One region of the Streptomyces sp. NPDC054786 genome, then DNA from elsewhere that is predicted to be linked to it. Evidence: riboswitches for the same ligand, from Rfam matches in the RefSeq annotation. Region 1 holds a riboswitch; each other region holds the start of a gene.
What was found. A riboswitch is a leader RNA that binds a small molecule or an ion and turns the genes downstream of it on or off. The one in region 1 is predicted to bind cyclic di-AMP.

Region 1 (3,107 bases):
TGAGTGCAGGCGGCAGCAGATGCGTACCGGCGGTCATGAACGTGCCGACCCGCAGCCGGCCGCCCGACAGCCCTGCCAGCCGGGACAGCTCGTGCCGTGCCTGGTCCAGCTCGTCGAGGACCCGCCGGGCCCGTACGAGCAGCAGCTCACCGGCCGCCGTCAGCCGAGCCCCGCGATGGTGGCGCACCAGCAGGGCCGCCCCGGTCTCCCGCTCCAGTTTGGCGAGCTGCTGGGAGAGCGCGGGAGCGGTGTAGCCCAGCCGGGCGGCGGCCCGGGTGATCGAACCGGCCTCCGCCACCGCTACCAGGGCGGCCAGTCGTGTGGGGTCGTACATAAGAACCTCTTTAGGCTCTCCAAGAACATTGCCAATACCCATTAAAGGCTCTGACCAGCCAAACTGCTCCTATGGACGGACAGCTGATCGCCTTCACCGGAGTCGCCGCGGGCATGGTCGCCATGCCGGGCGCGGACTTCGCGGTCGTGGTGCGCAATGCGCTCGACTCGCGCCGGGCGGGGGTGGCGACCGCCGTCGGAGTCGCGGGCGGGCTGCTGGTGCACACGGCCCTGGCGGTGGCCGGGCTCGCGGCGGTGCTGGTCGCCGTGCCCGCACTCTTCGGTGCCGTCCAACTCCTCGGCGGCGTCTACCTCTTGTACCTCGGTACCCGCGCCCTGACCGCGGCCCTCCGCCGCCCGCCGGGCGCCGCGGACCGCACATCCGGCCCCGCTGTCGGCACACCGGCCGACGGCCGGCCCGCCGCTCTCCTGGGCACTGTGCAGAGTCTGCGCCAGGGCTTTTTGACCAATGCGCTCAACCCCAAAGCCCCCGTCCTCTTCCTCAGCCTGCTGCCGCAGTTCGTCCCGGCAGGACAGCCCGCGCTGCCCCGTACGCTGCTGCTCGCGACGATGGTCGTCGCCATGGCACTGGTGTGGTTCCCCGCCGTCGCGCTGCTCGTCGACCGGCTGGGCGTCTGGTTGCGCCGCCCATCGGTGGCCCGCGCCCTGGAAGCCACCACCGGAGCGCTCCTGACGGCGCTGGGAGGCATCCTGCTCGTCGAGGTGGCGCTGGCCTGAGGCGGGGCATGCCACGGGCGCCATGGCGCGGACACCAGGGCACGGCAGGTGAAGGACACCGCCCCTGCGTCGCGCGGTGCGGGCCGGGGCAGCACCGTGACCGGTCCGTCCGCGGGCGGGAAACTCCCGCGGACGGACGAGAGCCGGCCGCTCCGTTGCGAAGTCACCCGGTCAAATTGCCCAAGCCCACCGACAATTGACCGGGCGTGAGATGACGTCGCAGGTCAGCCCACACGCCCGTACCAGACCGAACGGCTCCAGATCCGTTCCAGCCGCACCACGCTCCCGGCCTTGGGGGCGTGCCACATCCGGCCCCGGCCCGCGTAGATACCGACGTGGTAAATGCCGCTGCGCGAATGGAAGAAGACCAGATCGCCGCGGCGGCGCGAGCTGGCCGCGACATGCCGGGTGCGGCCGTACTGCGCGGCGGCGGTGCGTGGCAGGGCCCGGCCGGCGCGCTTGAACGAGTACAGCATCAGCCCCGAACAGTCGAAGGCGTGCGGCCCCTGGGCGCCGTACCGGTAAGGAGCTCCGCTCTTGGAAGCAGCGACCCGCAGCGCGTGAACGGACACGGATGCGGCTTCGGCATTCCCGGCCGCTCCCGGCGCGACGCTGGTCCCGCCGAGCGTGACCAGCGTCAGAGCGGTGACGGTGCCGGCGCGTGCCAGCAGATTCGGCGTATGCATGCGCACGGTCATGCGCAAACCCTTCGTCAGCCGCCTGCGAAGGAAGACCTGTCGGGTTCGGGCAGGCGAAGATGCCCGGCCGTCTGTACGGCTTCACCCCAAGGAGCCCTCGGCCGTGAAGGCCGGGACCCCGTCCTGCTCGGGTCCTCCGCTCCCGCCGGTCCACATCGTCGACCGGACGTCCGGCACGGCGGCGGGATTAGGCGCCCGTCCGGACCGCCCCGTCGCTGTGGCGGGGTCTTGTCGTCGAAGGGATCGTCACGCACCTGGGACCCGAATTCCGAGCTGAAAATGCCGTATGTGAGATGGGTCACAATTGACCCGAATGGTTAGTTTTGTTCCCTCAGGTGCCACGGCGCGGGGTGTTGCACCCCTCGGACCAGGGGCGAAACATCCGAAGTCCAAGGAATTAGGTCTATTCCGCGCAATTCGTCGCCTCCTCACATCGGGCGCGGACGCTACGCCGTATGCGCAGCCTCGGTGCGTGTGTCGGGTCAGACCTCCTCGGGTGGCGGCACCGTCACGAGCCCGGCCCGCCGCTCGCCGTCCAGCACCCGCAGCGCCCGGGTCAGCGTCGCGCGGTGCAGTTCGCTCTCGCCCCGGCTGTGCATGAGCGTCAGGGCGTCCCGTAGCCGGGTGGCCTTGCCGACCAGCGCCTGGGCGGCGCGCAGCCCGGTGTAGGTGCCTTCGCAGCGGGTCGGGTTGATCCGGCCGAGCAGGTCGATCACCTCCAGATAGCTGTCGATGAGTTCGCCCTCGGCGCGGGTCAGCGCGGGCAGCGGCGGCGGTTCGGGCGGCAGCATCGGGTTCACCGCGCCACGGGCTGGAGCGCCGACTGCTTGCGGTTGCGGGTGATCCCGTCGATCAGGCCGTACTCCTGGGCGGCGCGGGCGTCGAAGATCTTGTCGCGCTCGATATCGGTGGCGATCCGCTCACGGGGCTGTCCGGTGTGCCGCGCCAGCATCTCCTCCAGCAGGTCGCGGGTGCGCAGCATCTCCTTCGCCTGGATCTGCAGGTCGCTGGCCTGCCCCTGAATGGGCTCGCTGAACGACGGCTGATGGATCAGGATCCGGGCCCCGGGCAGCGCCAGCCGCTTTCCGGGCGCGCCGGCGGCCAGCAGTACCGCGGCGGAGGAGGCGGCCTGCCCCAGGCAGACGGTCTCCACGTCGCACGACACGAAGTGCATCGTGTCGTAAATGGCGGTCATCGCGGTGAAGGAGCCGCCGGGGGAGTTGATGTAGAGCGAGATGTCCTGCTCGGGCGCGGCGTGTTCGAGGTGGATGAACTGCGCCATCACGTCGTTGGCGGAGGCGTCGTCGATCGGGGTGCCCAGGAAGATGATGCGCTCGC
Region 2 (3,107 bases), on a different contig from region 1:
GTGCGCAGCGCTTCACGGACCGGCACTCTGGAGACGCCGTACCGGGCCGCCAGGATCTCTTCGATCAGCCGGCTCCCCGGCGCCAGCGCACCGGAGACAATGTCGTCGCGAATCGCCGTGCACACCGCATGCGCGGAAATATGGCCTCGCATCTTCCGTGCCTCCGCCGTAATCCCGTGGAAACGCCGCCGGTCGGCGACTTTTCCGTGACTCTATTCGACCGGAACGGCTTTTCCGACGGACTCCGGTTATTCATGGATATTTTTTGGCCAGAAGTCGCGGGCCACACGGCGTATCCGGTGCACTCGTCCCGCTCCCGGATACGCCGAAGCCCCGGCCGTGGAGCCGGGGCTTCGGGCGGACGCTCGGGCCGACGCGGGCACCGCGAGGCGCGCGGCGGGGCGAGACGGGAGATCAGACGTTGACGCCGTGCGAGCGCAGGTACGCGACCGGGTCGATGTCCGAGCCGTAGTCGGCGCCGGTACGGGCCTCGAAGTGCAGGTGCGGGCCGGTGGCGTTGCCGGTGGCGCCGGAGAGGCCGATCTGCTGGCCCGAGGTGACGTGCCGGCCGACCGAGACACCGAGCGACGACAGGTGACCGTATTGGGTGTACGTACCGTCGTTCATCTTGATCACGATGTTGTTGCCGTACGAGCCGCCCCAGCCCGCCTCGACGACGGTGCCACTGCCGACGGCGTGGACGCTGGTGCCGGAGGCGGCATGGAAGTCGATGCCGGTGTGGCTGCCCGAGGACCACAGTCCGCTGGAGGCCTTGTACGCGGTGGAGACGTAGGAGTTGGCCACGGGGGCGACGAAGGTGTTGAGGCGCTTGCGCTCCGCCTCGCGGGCGGCGCGCTCCTTGGCCTTGCGAGCGGCCTCGACGCGCCGCTTGGCCTCTTCGGCCTGCTTCTTGGCCACGGCCTCGGCCTTCGCCTTCGCCGCCGCGGCCTCCGCTTCGGCCTGCTGCGCGTCGGCCTGGGCCGCGACACGGCCGGCGAGCTCGTCACCCAGCACGACGGCCTGCTGCAGACCGGTGTCGTGGGTGCGGGCTTCGTCCGTGGCCGCCAGCGCCGGCGAGGCCATGGAGGCGACAACGCCGCCCGCCGCGAGGGTGGCTATGCCGGCGATGTTGCGGGTCGTACGAACGGGGCGGCTCGCACGACGGTGCTTCCCGGTGGCACGGATGAACGCCATGTACTGGCTTGTCCTTTCCTTCCTTCTCGCCTACCGGGTTAGCTGACGGGTTCGGAGCAGGAAGGTCTCCTACGGGCTCCTCCGGAGGGGAGTCCGATTCACCCCAAGGGACACTGGGTCCCCGGCTCCCCTGGCTCGCGCCGTACGGGGACTCGGCGATGACTGTCCGGTGCCACGGTTGTGGCGGACTTGTGACGAACAGCCGGACCGACGCTAAACGGGGCAACTTTCAATCGGCAAACAGAACCGCTTTTTTGTGCGGGATGCCACAAGAACCGGGGCGCCTGTCGAGATAAACCGGACATACAGCGGCTCCCGTGGCGGGCTATCGCCACGGGAGCCGCTTTGTCGATATATGACCTTCCGTCACATGCCGGGACTAGCCACTGACGACCGTCACCTCACCGATGCCCAGCGCCTTGATGGGCTCGGCGATCTGTGCCGCATCGCCCACCAGGACCGTCACCAGCCGGTCCATGGGGAAGGCGTTGACCGCCGCCGCGGTCGCCTCGACCGTGCCGGTCTCCGCGAGGCGGGCGTACAACTGCGCCTGGAAGTCGTCCGGAAGGTGCTGCTCCACCTGATCGGCGAGAGTGCCCGCGACGGCTGCCGCGGTCTCGTACTTCAGCGGCGCGACCCCGACGAGGTTCTGTACGGCGACATCCCGCTCGTCGTCCGTCAGCCCCTCTGCCGCAAGAGTGCGCAGCACCTTCCACAGGTCGTCGAGCGCCGGGACGGTGGAGGCGGTGTCCACCGAGCCGCTGATGGCGAGCAGCGCGGCGCCCGTGGCCCCCTCGGGGGACGTGGGAGCGGTGGAGCGAAGCACCTGGCCGAAGGCACGCACCCCGTAGGTGTAGCCCTTCTCCTCCCGCAGTACGCGGTCCAGACGGGAGGTGAGGGTGCCGCCCAGGCAGTACGTGCCGAGGACCTGCGCGGGCCACACCCGGTCGTGCCGGTCGGCACCGATACGGCCGATGAGCAGCTGCGTCTGGACGGCACCGGGGCGGTCCACGATCACCACGCGGCCGGTGTCGTCGGCGACGATCGGGGAGGCTTTCAGCGGCTCGGCCGTCGAGCCGCTCCAAGCGCCGAGGGTCTCGGCGAGCGCGGCGGCCAGGTCGACCCCGGTGAAGTCACCGACGATGACGGCGGTGGCCGTGGCGGGCCGCATGTGGGCGTCGTAGAAGGCACGGACGGCCGCGGCGTCGATGCGTGCGACGGTCTCCTCGGTGCCCTGGCGCGGCCGCGACATACGGGACGTGGCCGGGAACAGTTCCTTGGACAGCGCCATCGCGGCACGCCGGGCCGGGTTGGCGAGCTCGTGCGGGATCTCGTCGAGACGGTTGCGCACCAGCCGCTCGACCTCGCTCTCCGGGAAGGCGGGCGCGCGCAGCGCGTCGGCGAGCAGGCCGAGCGCACGCGGCAGCCGGGAAGCCGGCACCTCGAGGGAGACCCGTACGCCGGGGTGGTCGGCGTGCGCGTCCAAAGTGGCGCCGCAGCGTTCCAGCTCGGCGGCGAACTCCTCCGCGTCGTGCTTGTCGGTGCCCTCGGACAGGGCCCGCGCCATGATCGTGGCGACGCCGTCCAGGCCCTCCGGTTCGGCGTCCAGCGGAGCGACGAGGTTGATCTCGACGGCGACGACCTGCTGGCCGGGGCGGTGGCTGGTCAGGAGGGTGAGCCCGTTGGGCAGTTGGCTGCGGTCGGGGGCCGGGAAGGCCCACGGCTTGGGCGCGCCGCCCTGGGGCTGCGGGTGAAAGTCCATGCTGCTCACGGGGGAATCGGCGTGGGTGGTGGCGTCGCTCACTGGTCCGCCTCCCCTTCCTCGGTGTCGGCGGCGTCGGTCGGCTCGGTCGGCTCGTAGACGAGCACCGCGCGGTTGTCGGGGCGCAGCCGGGCCTTGGCCACCGCCTGCA
Region 3 (3,107 bases), on a different contig from region 1:
CTCGGACTCCGCCGGCACGCACGACGAGCCGGGCGACGAGTCGTCCGATCCGGCGCCCTCGCCCGATGCCCCGGGCTCCGCCGGCTCCGGCGACGCGTCCACCGACCCGGCGCCGTCCGACTCGGCGACGCCGGGCAAGGGGCACGACGACCCGTCGCAGTCCGCCGACCCGTCCGACGACGGCAGCCGCACGGACACGACCGGCACGCCGCAGGAGAAGCCCGCGAAGGGCAAGCACCGCGGTGGCTCGGGCGACGAGGGTGACGACGACGGCGGCAGGTCCGCCGGCCGGCATGCCTCACGCGGCGACGAGGCGCGCACCGGCCCGGCGGGCGACGGCGACTACACCGTGCGCCCGGGTGACACGCTGTCAGCCATCGCCTCGGCCCACCGGCTGCCCGGCGGCTGGCCCGCGCTCTACGACCACAACGAGGGCGTCGTCGGCTCCGACGCGGACCTGATCAAGCCGGGCCAACTGCTCGATCTCGGGCACTCCGCGGGGTAATTCGCCGCCCTTCGCCCGCTTTTGGGAAAGTGAGACAAGGCTCTCGTTGACCGTGGTGAACCCCGGTTCGTCCCGCCTCGGCAAACCGGGGTTCACCTGCGGGTATGTGACCCGCCCGTGATCAAAAACGGTCAACTTGGTTCAGATGGTGGGGTTTGAACCCCAAGGGGATTACTGCTTAACGTCAGGACCGCTCGCCAAAGCGGGCCCTTCGATCACACGCCGAATCCTGCCGGTGGTCGGAGGCAGTTGACGCGCAAGCGCCGAAGGCAGGAGCGGGGGACCCAAGGTAAGTGCCGGCCCCACCCGTGAAAGCGGGTCAACCGGCTTGGGGTGAAGCCACGTGCGCCACGCGCACGAGGCCGGGCGATTCTCACGGCCCGAACCCGACAGCTCACCTCGTAGGCGTCGGTGAGGAAACGAACGAACCATGCTGATCATCAAGGGCAAGCACCGTCGTCCGTCCAAGGCCGTCCGCGTCGCCACCCTCGCCGGCATCGCCGGCGCTGCCGTGGCCGTCCCGCTGATGGGCGCCACCTCCGCCTCCGCCGCCTCCGTCGCCACCTGGGACAAGGTCGCCCAGTGCGAGTCCGGCGGCAACTGGTCGATCAACACCGGTAACGGCTACTACGGTGGCCTGCAGTTCTCCAACTCCAGCTGGGCCGCCGCCGGCGGCACCCAGTACGCGGCGCGCGCCGACCTGGCCAGCAAGTCCCAGCAGATCGCCGCCGCCGAGAAGCTCCTCGCCATCCAGGGCCCGGGCGCCTGGTCCTGCGCCGGTGCCGGCAACCTGACCGCCGGTGGCCCCGCCGCCGACGTCGACACCTCGGGCTCCGCGCAGACCAAGTCCGCGCCCCAGAAGGACGAGGGCTCCGCCAAGACCGAGGCCAAGAAGGCCCCGGCCGCTCCCGAGCGGCACGCCTCGCGCTCCACCGAGCGCAAGTCCATGGGCCACGGCAACTACACCGTCAAGGCGGGCGACACCCTCGCCAAGATCGCCAAGGCGCACGGTGCCGACTGGAAGTCCGTCTACAAGGCCAACAAGTCGGTCATCGGCGGCAACCCGAACCTGATCTTCCCGGGCCAGAAGCTCAACGTCTGAGTCCACCCCTCAGCGGGAATCCGGCGGGCCCGAGCGGCGGGCCCCCTTCCTCGGTGAGACCGCCCCGCCCGGCGCGCCCTTCCCCCAGCGCGTCGCGGCGGGGCTTCTCGTTGCCCGGCCGCGCCCGGGTCGCACCCATGGCGGCCGCACACCGGTAACCGGTTCCGTTCCGCGTTTCTCCCGTTCGGCGAACAATGCGCCCAAACGTCCCGTGAACTGGGCTTTTGGGGAGCTTTCCGGGTCTTTCCATCCCACAGAGCGGGCCAAGGGCAAGCGGACGTGCCCGGGGCCGTTAGGCTCGTGCTGCAGACTCCAGACACCCACGAAGGAGACAACGTGCCGTCCATCGACGTCGTCGTAGCCCGCGAAATTCTCGACTCGCGAGGTAATCCCACGGTCGAGGTCGAGGTCGGCCTCGACGACGGCAGCACGGGCCGTGCCGCCGTGCCGTCCGGCGCCTCGACCGGCGCCTTCGAGGCCATCGAGCTTCGCGACGGCGACCCGAACCGCTACCTCGGCAAGGGTGTGGAGAAGGCCGTCCTGGCCGTCATCGAGCAGATCGGCCCGGAGCTCGTCGGCTACGACGCGACCGAGCAGCGGCTGATCGACCAGGCCATGTTCGACCTGGACGCCACCGACAACAAGGGCTCGCTCGGCGCCAACGCCATCCTCGGCGTCTCCCTCGCCGTCGCGCACGCCGCCTCCGAGGCCAGCGACCTCCCGCTGTTCCGCTACCTCGGTGGCCCGAACGCGCACGTCTTGCCCGTCCCGATGATGAACATCCTGAACGGCGGCTCGCACGCCGACTCCAATGTGGACATCCAGGAGTTCATGATCGCCCCGATCGGTGCGGAGTCCTTCTCCGAGGGGCTGCGCTGGGGCGCCGAGGTCTACCACACCCTGAAGAAGGTCCTGAAGGAGCGCGGTCTGTCCACGGGCCTCGGTGACGAGGGCGGCTTCGCCCCGAACCTGGGCTCCAACCGCGAGGCCCTCGACCTCATCCTGGAGGCCGTCAAGCAGGCCGGTTACGCCCCCGGCCAGGACATCGCGCTCGCGCTGGACGTCGCCGCCTCCGAGTTCTACAAGGACGGCAAGTACCAGTTCGAGGGCAAGGACCGCTCGGCCGCCGAGATGACCGAGTACTACGAGGAGCTGGTGGCGGCCTACCCGCTGGTCTCCATCGAGGACCCGCTGTACGAGGACGACTGGGCCGGCTGGAAGGTCATCACCGACAAGCTCGGCGCCAAGGTCCAGCTCGTCGGCGACGACCTGTTCGTCACCAACCCCGAGCGCCTCGCCCGCGGCATCGAGGAGGGCTCCGCCAACGCGCTGCTGGTGAAGGTCAACCAGATCGGCTCGCTGACCGAGACCCTGGACGCCGTCGAGCTGGCCCAGCGCAACGGCTTCAAGTGCATGATGTCGCACCGCTCCGGTGAGACCGAGGACGTCACCATCGCCGACCTCGCCGTCGCCACCAACTGCGGCCAGATCAAGACCGGT
Region 4 (3,107 bases), on a different contig from region 1:
AGTAGAGGTCGATGTAGTCGGTGCGGAGACGGGTGAGGGACTCGTCGACCGCGGACTTGATGGTGGCGGCGGACAGGCCCTTGTAGTCCGGGTGGGCACCGACCTTGGTGGCGATGACGACATCGGAGCGATTGCCGCGGGAGGACAGCCAGTTGCCGAGGACCGTCTCGGATTCGCCGCCCTTGTTGCCGGGGACCCAGGCCGAGTAGACGTCGGCGGTGTCGATGAAGTTGCCACCGCCCGCCAGGTAGGCGTCGAGCACGGCGAAGGATTCGGCTTCGTCGGCCGTCCAGCCGAAGACATTGCCGCCGAGGGACAGCGAGGAGACGGAGAGCGAGCCGAGGGGCCTGCGGTTTCGGGGGGTGTGTGTGGCGGTCATGCGTGGTTGCAGCGTTGGGGGGCGGGGAGTTATTCCTCCCGCTCCCCCCAACAGCAACCCCGTCAGAAGTTCACACGTTGATGCCGTGGTCGCGCAGCCACGGCATGGGGTCGATCGGGTCGCCGGCGGGGCGCACCTCCAGGTGGAGGTGGGGGCCGGTGACATTGCCGGTGGCGCCGACCCGGCCGATGACATCGCCCGTGGTGACCTTGCCGGAGGTCTTCACCATCGAGGACAGATGGCAGAACCAGAGTTCGGTGCCGTCGTCGAGGGTGAGGACGATGCGGTAGCCGTACGAGCCGGCCCAGCCGGCCTGGGTGATGGTGCCGGAGTGCACTGCCTTGATGGGAGTGCCGGTCGGCGCGGCGAAGTCCTGTCCGGTGTGGTCCGCGGCCCAGCGGTCGCCGGCCTGGCCGAAGCCGGCGGTGAGGGTGAACGAGGAGACCGGGGCGATGAAGTTCTTCGCCAGCTTGGCGAGGCGGGCGGCCTCCGCCTTTTGCCGGGCCGCTTCTTCGGCCTCGCGCTTGGCCTCCATCTCGGCCGCCTTCTTGGCTGCTGCGGCCTTTTCGGCCGACTTCTGGTGAGCGGCGGCTTCGTTCTCGGCCTTCTGGAATGCGGAGTGTTCGGCGGCCTCGCGGGACTCCTGATCGGCTGCGCCCTGCTGCGCGTCGGCCTGCTGGAGGATGCGGCTGCGCAGCGCCTCGGCGGCGCCCGTGTCCGAGTCCGTCCCGGCGGCCCGGGTGAGGGGCCCGGAGGCCGCCGCGGCCGCATCGCCCGTGGCGGCGCCCTCGGCCGCGGTGGAGTCCGCGCCCGAGTCGGATATGAGGTCACCGATGCCGGGGAGCGACTTGGCGTCCGGCAGCTTGCCGGCGAGCTCGTCGGCCATGCCGCCGACGTCGGGCATCGAGATCGGCACCGCGGGGCGGCCCTCGGCCGACGCCATTCCGCCGGCACCGACGGCCGCGATGACGCCGACGCCCAGGACCGTGCCGCCGCGGGCGAGTCCGCCGCGCTGCTTGGCCACCCGGTGCTTGCCGCGGACGGAGCGGACGGAATCCTCGGTGGGATTCCATTCCTCCCACGGTCCGTCGTTGATGGTGTCCGCATCACCGGGGCCCGGGAAGGCACCTCGGTCATCGAGGTCGTAGGCGGACGGACCCTCGGGGGCAGGCCTGTTGGACGCCACGGGGGCGCTCTCCTTTCCTTCCTTCTCGCCTACCGGGTTAGCTGACGGGTTCGGAGCAGGAAGGTCTCCTACGGGCGCCCCCTGGCGGAGGGCGTCCGATTCACCCCAAGGAAGTGGTTCCCCGGTTCCCTTGGTGCAGTTCGAGGTGCTGGAGGTGCGTGAAAAGCGCGTGCGGGATTCGGCGTCGGCGCGCGGTGCCGCCTCTTGCGACGGCTGGGACGACCGCGCTGCGTTATCGGACAGTAATAGAGATCGCAGCCGGATTCCAAGCCTTCCCGGGAATTCATCACGGCCCCACAACAGCTTTGGCGTGGACTTTTTCGGCCACCACGGCCACAAATCGGGCGAGTTGGCCGCCCACGCCTAAACGATCTCGCGTGGATTGTGTGCCAGTTGTTATGCGGAGGGGTGCCCCTCGGTTACGGAACGTGAGAGCAGTAACGTCGGATCATGGCCGTCAACGTCGGGAACACCGGGAACGTCGAGAGCGCTGCCGCCGGCGCCTGGGAGGTGGCGGAGCGGTACGGGGACTTCTCCTGGCGTCGGGCACGGGGGTGGTCCGCGGCGCACGAGGAGCTGAGCGCGCGGATCAGCCAGGACCAGGAGCTCTGCGATCTGCTGTCGGGGTCGCTGCCGGCCGGCGGCAAACAGCAGCCGGACCTTCTGCTCGCCGCCGTCCGCTATCTCGACGGCCCGCACGCCGAGCTGGGGCCGCGCGGTGAAATGGCGTACGGCCGCTGGCGCGAGTGGACGATCCGGCACTGGGACGAGGTGCGCGCGGTGATCATGCAGCGCTCGCCCCGGACCGATGAGCCGGCCCACTGCGCGACGCTGCTGCCGCTGCTCGCCCGCCTGCCGCAGCCGCTGGCGCTGCTGGAGGTCGGCGCGTCGGCGGGGCTGGGTCTGCATCCCGACCGCTATCGCTACCGGTACGAGGACGAGGACAACGAAGCGGAGGGCGCGGGCAGGGGTGACCTCCCGGGAGACGCCCTCCGGGGCGACACCCTCCGGGCCGAGGCAGGGGCACCGGAGAGCCCGCTCGTATTGAGGTGCCGTACGGGATGGACGGCCGACGAGCTGCCCGGCCCGATGCCCCGGATCGTCTGGCGGGCCGGTATCGGCCTCGATCCGCTCGACCCGGTTGCCGAACCGGACGATCTGCGCTGGCTGCAGGCGCTCGTATGGCCGGGCGACGCGGAGCGGGCGGCCCGGCTGTCCGCGGCCGTCGAGGCGGTGCGGCCGGCGCCGCGGCCGCGGATGGTGCGCGGCGATCTGCTCGACGAGCTGCCCGCGCTCGCCGCCGAGGCGCCGCCCGGGGCGACGCTGGTCATCTTCCACAGCGCCGTGCTGAGCGGCCTCCCGCCCGTCCGCCGCGAGGAGTTCGCGCGTCTCGTACGGTCGCTGCTGCGCGGACGGCCCGGCGGCGGGCACTGGCTCTCCCACGAGCACCACTCCGTCCTGCCCTGGATCACCGCGCCGGCGCATCGCTCACCGCACCCGGACGATGCGCTGATGCTGACCCTCGCCCTGGACGAGCGCCCG

Region 2: linked by a shared signal. The riboswitch ahead of ACWGI6_RS21995 (M23 family metallopeptidase) and the one ahead of ACWGI6_RS14720 (C40 family peptidase) in region 1 are both predicted to bind cyclic di-AMP.
Region 3: linked by a shared signal. The riboswitch ahead of ACWGI6_RS25235 (transglycosylase family protein) and the one ahead of ACWGI6_RS14720 (C40 family peptidase) in region 1 are both predicted to bind cyclic di-AMP.
Region 4: linked by a shared signal. The riboswitch ahead of ACWGI6_RS09150 (M23 family metallopeptidase) and the one ahead of ACWGI6_RS14720 (C40 family peptidase) in region 1 are both predicted to bind cyclic di-AMP.

The regions. Positions count from the first base shown of each region.
Region 1 is NZ_JBSHAW010000015.1:33,736-36,842, reverse strand. It holds gene ACWGI6_RS14730 (LysR family transcriptional regulator) at 1-334, opposite strand, end outside; gene ACWGI6_RS14725 (LysE family translocator) at 406-1,071, shown strand; gene ACWGI6_RS14720 (C40 family peptidase) at 1,296-1,769, opposite strand; cyclic di-AMP (ydaO/yuaA leader) riboswitch at 1,774-1,960, opposite strand; gene ACWGI6_RS14715 (hypothetical protein) at 2,252-2,560, opposite strand; gene ACWGI6_RS14710 (ATP-dependent Clp protease proteolytic subunit) at 2,566-3,107, opposite strand, start outside.
Region 2 is NZ_JBSHAW010000025.1:102,637-105,743, reverse strand. It holds gene ACWGI6_RS22000 (GntR family transcriptional regulator) at 1-152, opposite strand, end outside; gene ACWGI6_RS21995 (M23 family metallopeptidase) at 415-1,194, opposite strand; cyclic di-AMP (ydaO/yuaA leader) riboswitch at 1,207-1,362, opposite strand; gene ACWGI6_RS21990 (M16 family metallopeptidase) at 1,574-2,956, opposite strand; gene ACWGI6_RS21985 (M16 family metallopeptidase) at 2,995-3,107, opposite strand, start outside.
Region 3 is NZ_JBSHAW010000031.1:31,187-34,293, forward strand. It holds gene ACWGI6_RS25230 (transglycosylase family protein) at 1-505, shown strand, start outside; cyclic di-AMP (ydaO/yuaA leader) riboswitch at 757-928, shown strand; gene ACWGI6_RS25235 (transglycosylase family protein) at 936-1,607, shown strand; gene eno (phosphopyruvate hydratase) at 1,944-3,107, shown strand, end outside.
Region 4 is NZ_JBSHAW010000008.1:41,963-45,069, forward strand. It holds gene ACWGI6_RS09145 (aldo/keto reductase) at 1-379, opposite strand, end outside; gene ACWGI6_RS09150 (M23 family metallopeptidase) at 450-1,565, opposite strand; cyclic di-AMP (ydaO/yuaA leader) riboswitch at 1,577-1,723, opposite strand; gene ACWGI6_RS09155 (DUF2332 family protein) at 2,016-3,107, shown strand, end outside.